Regions from separate parts of the Acidilutibacter cellobiosedens genome, predicted to be linked through region 2. Evidence: riboswitches for the same ligand, from Rfam matches in the RefSeq annotation. Region 2 holds a riboswitch; the other holds the start of a gene.
What was found. Region 2 has a riboswitch for cobalamin ahead of EQM13_RS15085 (pyridoxal phosphate-dependent aminotransferase). Riboswitches for the same ligand answer to the same signal wherever they lie in the genome.
Positions count from the first base shown of each region.

Region 1: linked by a shared signal. The riboswitch ahead of EQM13_RS16710 (hypothetical protein) and the one ahead of EQM13_RS15085 (pyridoxal phosphate-dependent aminotransferase) in region 2 are both predicted to bind cobalamin.

Region 1 covers NZ_CP035282.1:3,460,222-3,466,618, reverse strand. Annotated here, with positions in the region: gene EQM13_RS16720 (anaerobic ribonucleoside triphosphate reductase) at 66-2,393, shown strand; gene nrdG (anaerobic ribonucleoside-triphosphate reductase activating protein) at 2,404-2,913, shown strand; cobalamin riboswitch at 2,957-3,135, shown strand; gene EQM13_RS16710 (hypothetical protein) at 3,230-5,242, shown strand; gene EQM13_RS16705 (hypothetical protein) at 5,235-5,927, shown strand; gene EQM13_RS16700 (hypothetical protein) at 5,914-6,397, shown strand, end outside.
Region 2 covers NZ_CP035282.1:3,128,271-3,134,667, forward strand. Annotated here, with positions in the region: gene EQM13_RS15070 (hypothetical protein) at 1-415, opposite strand, end outside; gene EQM13_RS15075 (TMEM165/GDT1 family protein) at 678-1,796, opposite strand; gene EQM13_RS15080 (precorrin-3B C(17)-methyltransferase) at 2,116-2,841, opposite strand; gene EQM13_RS15085 (pyridoxal phosphate-dependent aminotransferase) at 2,910-3,989, opposite strand; cobalamin riboswitch at 4,159-4,336, opposite strand; gene nagB (glucosamine-6-phosphate deaminase) at 4,391-5,167, opposite strand; gene EQM13_RS15095 (patatin-like phospholipase family protein) at 5,300-6,397, opposite strand, start outside.

The DNA of each region.
Region 1 (6,397 bases), 330 kb from region 2:
GTATATGCTGTTATTATTTTTTTGTCATATTATCCTATTCATTATAAAAATAAGGAGATGCTAAAATGATTACGAAGATCAAAAAAAGAGATGGAAGAGAGGTCCCCTTTAATATTGAAAAGATTTCAAATGCTATATTTAAAGCAGCAAAAGCGGCCGGAGGACAGGATTATGATATGGCAGTTGCTTTATCGGAAGAAGTTGCTGAAATACTAGAACGGGATTATATACATAAGGTACCCGAAGTTGAAGAAATACAGGATATAGTGGAAAAGGTACTTATAGAGTCAGGTCATGCCCGTACGGCAAAAGAGTATATTCTCTACAGAGCCGAAAGAAACAGAGTAAGGGAAATGAACACAAGACTTATGAAGGTATACGAAGATCTGACCTTTAAAGATGCCAAGGATAATGACTTAAAGAGGGAAAATGCCAACATAGACGGAGATACGGCTATGGGTACCATGCTTAAATTTGGTTCCGAAGGGGCGAAACAGTTTTATGATTTGTTTATATTAAAGCCCGAACATTCCAAAGCTCACAAAGAAGGGGATATTCATATACATGATTTGGATTTTCTTATGCTGACTACTACCTGCTGCCAGATAGATATCGTAAAGCTGTTTAAAGGAGGGTTTTGTACCGGCCATGGATTTTTGAGAGAACCTAACGACATTCAAAGTTATGCCGCTTTAGCCTGTATTGCTATACAGTCCAATCAGAATGACCAGCACGGTGGTCAGAGCATACCGAATTTTGACTACGGAATGGCACCGGGGGTTAAAAAAACATATGTAAAATTATATAGAGTAAATTTATTAAAAGTCTTTGAGTTGTTGACGGAGGATGGAGAAATTCAAGATAAAATTATAGATATCTTTGATAACATTCACAAAGAAAAGGGATTGAAGCCCTCCATTGCAAATAACGAGAAGTATAAAGAAGCGGAATTTAATTATCTTTCTGATCTTATAAAAGATCCTTTATTGATAAAAAAAGCCCAAAAATTTGCAGAAAAAAATGCGTTGAAAGAAACGGACAGAAAAACTTTTCAGGCAATGGAAGCATTTATACACAATTTAAATACTATGCATTCCAGAGCGGGAGCTCAGATACCTTTTAGTTCCGTTAACTATGGAACCGATACGTCTCCGGAAGGCAGAATGGTTATGAAAAATCTTCTTCTTGCTACGGAAGCCGGCCTCGGAAACGGAGAAACTCCCATATTTCCGATACAGATTTTTAAAGTTAAGGAAGGAGTTAATTATAATGAAGGGGAGCCAAATTATGACCTGTTCAGATTATCATGCAGAGTAAGTGCAAAGAGACTGTTTCCTAATTTTTCGTTCTTGGATGCACCGTATAATCTTCAGTATTATAAACAGGGCCATCCGGAAACGGAGATTGCATATATGGGATGCAGAACAAGAGTTGTAGGAAATGTTTATGACCCCGACAGAGAAATAATATACGGAAGAGGGAATTTAAGCTTTACTACTGTCAATTTGCCGAGATTGGGGCTGAAAAGCAAAGGTAATCTGGATATATTCTTTAAGGAACTTGATAAGGTTATAGATTTAGTTATCGATCAATTGTTGGAAAGATTTGAGATGCAAGGGCGCAAAAAGGTAAAAAATTACCCCTTCCTCATGGGGCAGGGAATATGGATTGATTCGGATAAATTAGGAGAAGAAGACGAGGTAAGAGAAGTATTGAAACATGGGACTTTGACTATGGGATTTATAGGCCTTGCCGAATGTTTGAAAGCACTTACGGGAAAACATCATGGGGAATCCGAGGAATCGCAAAGATTAGGCCTTGAAATTATAGGGCATATGAGAAAGAGAATGGACGAAGCAAGCCAAAAATATAAGATGAATTTTTCCCTTCTTGCTACTCCGGCGGAAGGGACAGCGGGAAGATTTGTTAAAATGGACAGAGAAATATTTGGTTCCGTTGAAGGGATAACGGATAGAGAATATTATACAAACAGTTTCCATGTTCCTGTATATTACGAAACAACCGCTTTTCATAAGATAAAAACGGAAGCTCCATATCATTCTCTTACAAATGGGGGACATATAACATATGTGGAGTTAGACGGAGATCCGACTCAAAACTTAGAAGCCTTTGAAAAAATTATAAGAGTAATGAAGGAATCCGGAGTAGGCTATGGTTCAATAAATCATCCCGTGGACAGAGATCCCGTCTGCGGATATACCGGAATTATCGGCGATACCTGTCCTAAATGCGGGAGGGAAGAAGGCAATATACCTTTTGAGAGGATCAGACGTATTACAGGATATTTGGTGGGGACCTTAGACCGTTTCAATGATGCAAAAAGGGCAGAGGAAAGGGACAGAGTTAAACATTTTTCCTGCTCTGTAAAATAGGGAGACAGATATGACTGATTTTTTAAGAATAGCAGGAATAATTAAAGAATCTATAGTTGACGGACCCGGTATAAGACTGGTAGTTTTTTCTCAAGGTTGTAAACACAACTGTAAAGGATGCCATAACCCGGAGACTCATTCTTTTACCGGCGGCAGACTGATAAATATTGAAGATATCTTGGAAATGGTAAAGGATAATCCTCTCTTAGACGGAATAACCTTCAGCGGAGGAGAACCTCTTGAGCAAGCTGAAAGTTTTGCGGTTTTAGGAGAAAAAATAAAGGAAATGGGGCTAAATGTCATAACTTATACGGGATATACTTATGAGAAAATAATTGAAAGTTTCTATGACAGACCGGATTGGGAGAGATTAATGAGATGTACGGATATTCTCATAGACGGTCCCTTTGAGATAGATAAAAGGAGCATTATGCTGAAATTCAGGGGTTCTTCAAACCAAAGGATTATAGACGTGAAAGATTCTATCCTTTGTGGGGAGCCTATAGTTATAACTCCTTGACAATATTAATTTGCATGGAATATAATGTTGATGAAAGTAATTTAATATATGGAAAAGATAAAATATAGCACAATAAGGAAAAGGGTGAAAAGCCCTTGCTGTAGTCGCAGCTGTAATCAGGAATTTAGGTTGGTGTTTTTGCCACTGTTTGTATACAAATGGGAAGGTTCGACCTAAAGATGATCTGAAAGCCAGAAAACTTGGTGTTGTATTTCTTCTCGATACTCCGACTTAGAGGAAAGGGAAGGTTGAGTGAAATGAATTTAAACCCTCTTCCTTGGAAGAGGGTTTTATTTTTAAGAGGAAGTGTGGGAATGTGAAAAAATTAGTTGGAATAGGTTTGTTAATTTTTATAATATTATCTTCATGGGGGATATCCTATGGAAGCGGCGAAACAAGAATTACAGGAATCATCGGATTTGGCGGAAAAGTAAAGCTGAAAAGTGTAAATCCGTTAAAAATCACCGTAAGTACCGGAAATTCAGGTATAGATGAAGGTATAATCCGCATAGAAACTGAAAACAGGAAATATTATGAACCCGTAAAGATAGATGATAATAGTGAAAAAGTATATTATTTTTCCATTCCCATACCTGATTCCGAGGGTAAAATAAAAGTAACGTTAGAGAATAAAGGAAAGAAGATAAATTCCGTCGAAATCCCATTTGAACCTATTTCCGAGAAAACAACCGTCTTAGGAATATTATCCGATGAACCGGAGAGATTGAATTATCTCAGCCAATTGAAACTAAATTTTATTCCCATGGAAGATATAGAAATAGTTGATTTGACCAAATACCTCAGCCTGAATGAAGAAGAACTTGAAAATTTAGATATGGTTTTTATAGAGAACTACAATTCAGAACAATTACCGGAAGAATTCGGGCAAAATCTTATTCAATGGGTTAAAAGAGGACACAATATTTTCATTGGAAACAAAACCTACAAATATAAAACTTTAACCGGAATATTTAAAAATTTAAATCAAGAAGAGATTTGGCATTTGGGAGAAGGTAACGTTGTACCCGTAAACGAAAATTTGGAAACGATATCCTTAGATAACATAAAAGAATCAATTGAAAAATATGCTACATATTTAAATCTTAACGATTTGATCAAACCTGAAAATATTTTTAACAGGGAAAATGAGTGGAAAAATATGTTTTTTATAGGAAATTCTCTGTTGAAACCCAGTTATAATTTGGTTTATATATTTCTGTCCTTACTGATAGTTTATTTAATATTTCTTATTATAGGATTGGGAGAAAAAAGAGGTAAAATATTTGGAATATCAATAGGAGCCTTTTCTTTGATATTTTTAATAGCTTTTTTTAGAGAAAATATCTATGGAAGCAATGTGGGAAAGGTTGAGATAAAGGAATACGGAGAAGGAGTTTTCTCTACAGGAGTTGCATATGTAAAGGGAACTAAAGAGAATTCGGAATTTCAGCTGAATGATGGATTCTTGGACGGATATGGAGAAGACAATATTCATGTTATGCCTTTAAACCAAAAGGTTCTTGCATTGAAAAAAGAGGTGTATCATATATTTTTTCAGAATCGGGATGAAAAAGAAAGTTATGTGCAGAAACTTTCTATAGACGAAAATTCAATTGTATCAGGTGAAATACAAAATATTCTCCCTTATGATTTGGATAACAGCTTCATCATAATAGGAGATACGGTTATAAATATTGGAACATTAAACGGAAAACAAAAATTGGATATTAAATATAGATTGGATGAAAATTTAAAGAATACCGGCGATTTTAATTATTTGGACAAGGTTTCTACTGCTGTCAAATTAGATGACGAAGAAAAACAGCTGTTTGAACAGTATTACTATGCTGAAAGTAATCCTAAGAACTGCTGCCTGATAGGATTTAGTACAATAAAGGATAAAGATGAAAAGACATATACAATGAATGTCTTTCAAATTGATTTTGAAGAAAAAGAACATTTAAACATTCCCTTCGGAGTTATTTGTCCGGTTAAAAACTATACTAAATACTCGGAAGATGAATATATAAGGGAATATACGTTGGAAGAGGGAGAAGAACTTCTTTTATACTATCCTATGCCTGTGCGAGGGGATATTGAATCCCTGAATCTTAGAGCAAAGATTGATTATGGCAGCTTAAAAATAGAGGCATTAAATCAAAAAGATAAAAAATGGGAAGAATTATCGTCTCAATTATTTCAGAGTGACAGAGTGAAGAATTTTACGGAAAATGGTCCGTTGACCATTAAGATAACCGGTAAGGGAAGAATTATGCTTCCTCAAATATCCCTCCGGGGGAAATTAAAATCAGGTGAGAATAATGAATAATTTTTTAGAGATGAGTAAAAAAAACAGAGAGCTGATATTCAGTTATGTATTGATTAATACCATAGTTCTTTTAGGGTGTTTTTTCATGATAATTTTAACGGATAATTCTTACGAGGAAGATTTAACGGGTAAAATGTATCTTTATTATTCCATATTTCAATTAATATTGAATTCGATTCTCATAACATTGTGGGAATGGGAAAAGAAAGGATTTTTTCATATTGCCATGTTTACATTATCTTCTTTTCCTCATACGATTTTACTCTTATCGGTAAACAATATGAGCGGATTGTACGGCCTTTTCCCTCTTATTATCCAATATATATGGGCAATGGTAATTATCAGCATTAAAAACATGATGATGTATAAAGGAAAAAGTGATTTTCATATACAGCTTATACTCAAGATATTTATATGTACGGTAATAATATTCAGTTTGATATTCTTTTATTATTATTATGAATATAGGAATTTAGTTATAGTATCGATATTCGACAGGAGAATTCCCCTTATATTTTTCTTAAATCCCGTGATGACCTCGGCGGGAACGGCTGCTTCACAGCTGGGTCAGCCAAATTATCTGGGACACAAACCTTTGGGTATTTTCTGCATATTCTGGATTTTAATATCCTTGGGAATAAGTATACTTATTAAGCATGGAAGGCCTTGCTATGAAAAAAAATAATGCTTTTACTGTTTTAAAAAAATTGAGAAAAAAGATATGGCTGAACAGATTATTAAATACCACTGTCTATTTTGGATTGGGGATTTCCGGCACGGTTTTTTTGATGGCCGTTTTAAGTCATGTATTCCCGATAGTTTATGTAGGGAAAAAGATTTTTTATATTGTTGAAGGGGGACTATTATTGGGAGTGCTTTATTCTCTTTTCAAAATTCCATCCATTGAAGAAACAGCAGAAATTGGAGACGATACAGGGTTTAAAGAAAGGTTTTCAACTTATTTGGAATACAGAAACTGTCATGGAGAAATATATGATGCTTTTTTTGATGAGATGAGGGAAGCTCTTTCAGAGGAAGATATAGGGAAGAAATATCATATTAAGATAGATAAAAAGATGATTTTAATATCATTGATTATTTTTTTTATTTCCCTGGGGATATTTTTTATTCCTTCAAATAAACGGGATATTGCAC
Region 2 (6,397 bases):
TTATCAACCTTATTCTCGTCGTAAATATAAAATAAAAAAGCAGAAGAATAAAAGAAATAAATACAGAGTTAATCATCCTCTTATAATTACTATTTAGCTTTCTCTGTTCAAAATGGGCATAAAAATCATAGCATGTTTTAATTCCTTCAGTAATAATTTTTTCTTTATTTTCATCTCTGATTTCATTTGGAAGATAAAAACTGATTTCAAGGTTGAACCTTTCCGGAATATCATTAGAACATTCTTCCAAAAACTTAGTCAAATCAGGAGAAATATCTCTTCTCTTATAAGAAGAATGATCCCATTCATTAAATATTTCAACATAGCTGTTCAGGTCCACCTCTATTACATAATCGCCGGTATTGGGATTTTTCTTATATAATTTATTTATATATTCCATTCTTTCTTTTTTCACAAGTATTACCCCTATATTAAAATTATAAGAAAATTTTTTATCAAAGCATCATAAGGTAGCTTTTCTTGAAACTCATTTACGGAAAGTTCTTTTTAACATCAGTATTTATAAGCGAGAACTTTCCTATTCGTTATAAAAAAGCTTTTACCAAAAAATAAAAATTAGGATGCCTTTTATAAAACCAATTTACGGAAAACTTATGTTAATATAATTTATAGCTTTCCTATAGGTTATAAGAATATAATATCATATAATACTATGTTTATGAAGCATCCTTCATATTTTCTCTTATTTTTCTATATACATTTTCATTTTCCGCTTTAACATTATATAAATAGCTATCTATATTTCCATTAAAAGATATATATTTATTAAATAGAACCATCTCTAAATTTTCTCTTGTTCTATTTATAACAAAATTCTTGTCCTTTTCAACTCCATATTTTTTATAGTCCTTAATTATCAAGCTTAACGCTTTCACAACTTTATCCAAGTCATATTTCTTTAAATCATATATCGGAGAAATGTCCTTTTCTTTAAAATAAACTCCTTTATCTACAGCCTCCTGCAATACTCTTTGTGTAGACCATATAAGACATTTCTCCTTTCTACAGGCGTCACTACAGCCTTCTTCTCCCAAGCATATATCATCTACAGCCTTTTTAGCATTTAAAACTTCAAGATAAAGCTTTGATGCAACTTCCTTCATCTCGGATTTCTGACCTGATTTCATTCTTTTATACTGCCTGATTAAAAACAATAGATAGATTAATATAGAGATTGCAGAAAATAAATAAGTTGTTTCCCAGCTCATCAATACATTAGGAGTAATATCCCATATTTTAAAGAGTCCGAACATTAAAAATATAAAAGAAGACATAATCTTAATTGAAATATCCGGCATCTTCTCTCCTATTTTTCTTCCTACAAAAATCCCCAAACTGCTGGTAGCCATCATTCCTGAAACTGTTCCCATAAGTACAAAAATAGGATGATTTCCTTCCGCCGACAGTGCCATAGCCGATAATTGAGTCTTATCCCCGAATTCTCCTACAAAGAATGCCAATGCTACTGTAAGTATAGGCCCAAACGTTTTTTCTTTCTTTTGTTTTTCCTTTTTTTCATCCATCAATGTCATGATTCCAAATACTATAAATATAAATCCCGCCGATATTTGGACAATTTCTTCCGGAACAATTGTTGAAAAATATTTTCCGAGTAATATGGCTATTCCGTGATTTAATATTACTCCGATAAAAACCCCTCCCAATACTTCCAATAGGGAATACTGAGTAGCAAAACTCATTGCCATTATTTGAGTTTTATCTCCCATTTCCGCCATGAATATTAAAAAAAATGATTTGATAAATTCTCGTATCATTCAACCACCCTTCCTTTGATTAGAGTAAAACCCTAAAAATTTAAAAAAAGACTTTTAATTTGATGAATAGATCATCAAACCAAAAGTCTCGCTCTCTCAATAACAAGTAAATAGAACCAGGTATCCTTACCAGTATGTTGATCCTATTCGTAGTCCCTACTACAGCTACTCCCCTTTAGCCAAATATTAAAATATTTAAATTTATCATTGGTAAAACAACTTGATTTTAATTGATATTTAATCTTAATATATATATTACCATATATAAATTTTAAGAACAAGAATATAGTTCGAATACAGTATTTTTATTTTTCATTTACTATAAAGTTAAGGCATTTTCTTCTCCGGAAGTAATCACTTTGCCGCTCTTTATATATGTTTTACTATTTCCTATCATAATTATGCTGTCCATACTTATCTCTTCAAAATTAATATCTCCTAAAGTAGTAATAATTACTTTGTCTTGGTCATCCAAATTTTCTACTATTCCTACAGGGGTGGAAGGAAGCTTAAAATTAAGCATTATCTCCACAGCTTTCTCAATATAAAATATTTTTTCTCTCTTTTTATAACAATATAATACTATAACAAAATTTCCCATAGATGCATATCGTATCCTTTTTTCAATTGCTTCCCATGAAACAGCAAAATCGCTCAGATTAATATAGCAAAAATCATCCATTATGGGAGCACCTAATTTACTTGCGGCAAATGATACTGTTGTAATCCCTGGAATTACCTCTACTTCGATATCATAAGAAACTTTCAAGGCATACCCTGCTATTCCATAAAGACAGGAATCACCATAGACTAATATTGAAGTTGTTTTCCCTTCTTTTACCTTCCCTATAGAATATTTACACCCTTCAGTTCCTTCTTTCATTCTGATTGGAAATATTTCCTTGCCATCTGCCAAACTTCCCAAATACTTTAAACAAGTCTTATCTCCTACTATTACATCTGATTTTTCTATTGCATCTATTGCTCTTAAAGTCATGTCATCCTTTCCTTTGGAACCTATTCCTACTATATATAACCTTGCCACCTAAACCCTCTCCTCGCTTGTTTCTCATACTATTATTTACTATATATAAATATTGCCAAAACAATTATTTAACTCATATTTTCTTCGACATTTTCCAATTCTTTAAATATCTTTATAACTCTTTCGTTATTTTTTCTGTTCTTTATCGCCAATCTTATATGCTTATCATCTAAGCCGTCAAAAGATGAACATTTTCTTATGAGTATTCCTCTCTTCAGAAAATAGTAAAAGAGAAAATTCTCATTAAACTTTCGACTTTTTATAAGTATATAATTAGACTGAGTAGGATATAAATTGATAAATTTTATCTTCATAAGGGCTTTCGTCATATATTGTCTTTCCCCTTGAATATAATTTTTGCTTTTCTCTATATATTCCTCACAGCCAAAAATATATCTTCCGCTGCAATCAGCCAGAGAATTAATACTCCAAGGCAATTCCACCTTTTCATATTCCCTAGCCATTTTATTGGAAGTACAGGCATATCCGAGCCTAATCCCCGGAAGAGCAAAAAACTTGGTTGCTGCTCTGATTATGGCTATTCTATCATAATCCTTATCTTTAAACATTTTTATGCTGTCATAATCCTTAGGGCAAAATTCAAAAAAAGCTTCATCAAGAAGTAAAAAACTTTCTTTTAAGTTAACAATATCATATATTAATTTAAGTTTATCTTCTTCTATCCTTAACCCTGTAGGATTATTGGGATTACCCAATATTAAGATATCACCTTTCTTTAAATTTCTTTTTACTGAATCTATGTCTATTGTAAAATCCGGAGATAAGGGGATTTTGCATATTTCCTTTTTTAATACCTTTCCTCTTTTCTCATATTCCGAGAAACAGGGCACAAATGTCACTACTCTATCAAATAATTGAATAAAATTATTTATCACTTCAACTGCCCCGTTCCCAACAACTATATTTGAACAATCACAATTTAAATATTTTCCTATATTAGATTTTAAAGTTCTATACTGTATATCCGGATATATAGTTAAACTGTTAAAATTGTTTTTAAGTTCATCATATAACCCTTCCGGTGGACCTAAAGGATTTATATTGCTGCTGAAATCTACCAGTTCTCCATCATATAAATCTCTATATGTGGTTATATCTCCTCCATGGTTCATAAGTAAAAAATCCATTTCCTCACTTCCTTTACAAAAAATTGATCAACATACAACATCCTTAAAACATTTTAGCAACATTAGGCTTTTACTATATAAAAAAAGGAATCCCTCTCTCGGAATCCCTGAACTTGCTTAAAAGTTTTGACAACTCAACATTAAACAATTTCCTTCCCTCCGAAAGAATGCTTTCACTATTAATAAGGCAGGTATCCTGACTTACGGCTTAGCCTCCTTCCCCCTTCCCAGCTTTCGCCAGTGGATATGGAATTCGTAACCGTTTACAGTAGCGGGGGCTGTAGCGGATTTTCACCGCTTTCCCTTTTAATCTATATAAATATAGAACCTAAATAATATTATAATTATATAAGTCTATTATATAATATCACTTCCCATGTTCTCTGTCAAAATTGTTTTTATCACTTTTTTCCTTCCACAATTGATAAATTCCTGTATTTTTCATTTCTACTACTAATTTTATAGGCCGCTTCTTTATCTAAAATAAGCGTCACATCCGGATGCAATTGCAATATTGATCCCGGAACTTTAGGAGTAATCGGTCCATTTACGGCATGGTAAACAGCTTCCGACTTTTTGATACCGCTGGCCAACAGCAAAATTTTTTTTACACTCATAATAGTTTTTATTCCCATACTTATAGCTTTGGTCGGAACTTCTTCGACAGAATTAAAAAATCTTGAGTTTGCATTTATAGTGCCTTTATCTAAATGTACAAGATGGGTTACCCCTTCAAAATTCGCATTAGGTTCATTGAACCCTATGTGGCCATTTCTGCCTATCCCGAGAATCTGTAGATTTATTCCCCCTGATTCTTTGATTAAATTTTCATAGCTTGTACATTCCTTTTCTATATCATCACACATCCCATTTAACATATGAATATTTTCATCTTTTACATTGATATGATTAAATAAATAATTCTTCATATAAAAATTATAGCTCTGAGGATTTTCTTTTGAAATGCTATAGTATTCATCAAGATTGAAAGTTACAACATCACTAAAATCAATATATCCTTCCTTATATATTTTTACAAGTTCCTTATAGGTTCCAATAGGTGTATCTCCCGTTGCAAATCCTAAAACACTTTTTGGATTTAAAATAACTTGACTGGCAATAATACTGGCCGCCCTTTTGCTCATTTCATCATAATCATTTACGACAACAACATTCATGTCATTACCTCCCAATATTACTTAAAATTACAAAATCAACATACCATTTTAATTTTTACTATTGTTGTACTATATTTGTTATCTTGTATATACAATTATAAAAAATTCCAGCTTACTTGTCAAATATACTGGCTAAAAAAACACTATATTCGCAATTTCTTTAATTATTTCGCTCTTTGAAAATTTACCTAATATATCCATCCTCATGACCAGTTTTGAAAATAAAGCATTATCTTGGCTATTATATTTATGTCTTTCAATAACGTTCTCTAAAAATTCCTCATAACCGTATATTTTAAATCTTTCCATTTCATATTCTTCGGCCAAATATTCTAAAAACATTATTAAGATATCTTCATAATCATTCTTTTTATCTAATCCAAGAATATTATTCAGTTTTGGTATTATAAATTCAAATAACGCTCTTCTATAAGGAACTTCTTCTATTTTTAATATTTTCCCAATTTCAAGGATTTTCTCTTCATTCAAGTTTAAAAGAACATCAACAAAATAATTTTCGTCTTTCTTTGGAATAATATAATATTTATTTCCTTTGAGTTGTTTAATAGCTTTAAAAGCATCAAAATATCCAAGCTTCAAATTAAACCTACAGGTTTTCGTATCAAAGTCCAGAGTCCTTCCCAGACTTTCTCTCGGAGAAATATATCTTATATTTAAATTTTTTTTATTTATCCTTCTATTTCTTCCTAAACCATGAGTTCTGACAACAATTAAATCCTCATAACCTTTATTTATTAAAAGTCCCATAGGAACATTATCATAGATACCTCCATCTATAAAGTCCTTCCCATCGATCTTTTCCCTCTTAAAAACGGGAAGATAAGCACTTGCCATTAAATATTCCACTAACTTTCCTTGAGGAATATCTTCAATATAAATTTCAAGAGGTTTTAAATCTGTTAAAGAAACTGTCACAATTCCAAAATCCTTTCCAGACCTTCTCACCTTTTCTTCATTTATCACATCATAGAGAAGTTCCTTTAATGGAGTTATATCAACACCTTTTTCGGAAATTACTCCCTTTATTTTTTCTGATATATCTTTTATATCTTCAATTTTCAATTTTCCCTTTTTTATCTTTTCTATATCCTCATCATTCGCATTAATAACTCGAGAATAAGTCATGTTATTCCACAACTCATAAGCTCTATCTATATCTTCTTGGGCAATCATCGCTCCGTTTAATGCTCCTACAGAGGTTCCGGCTAC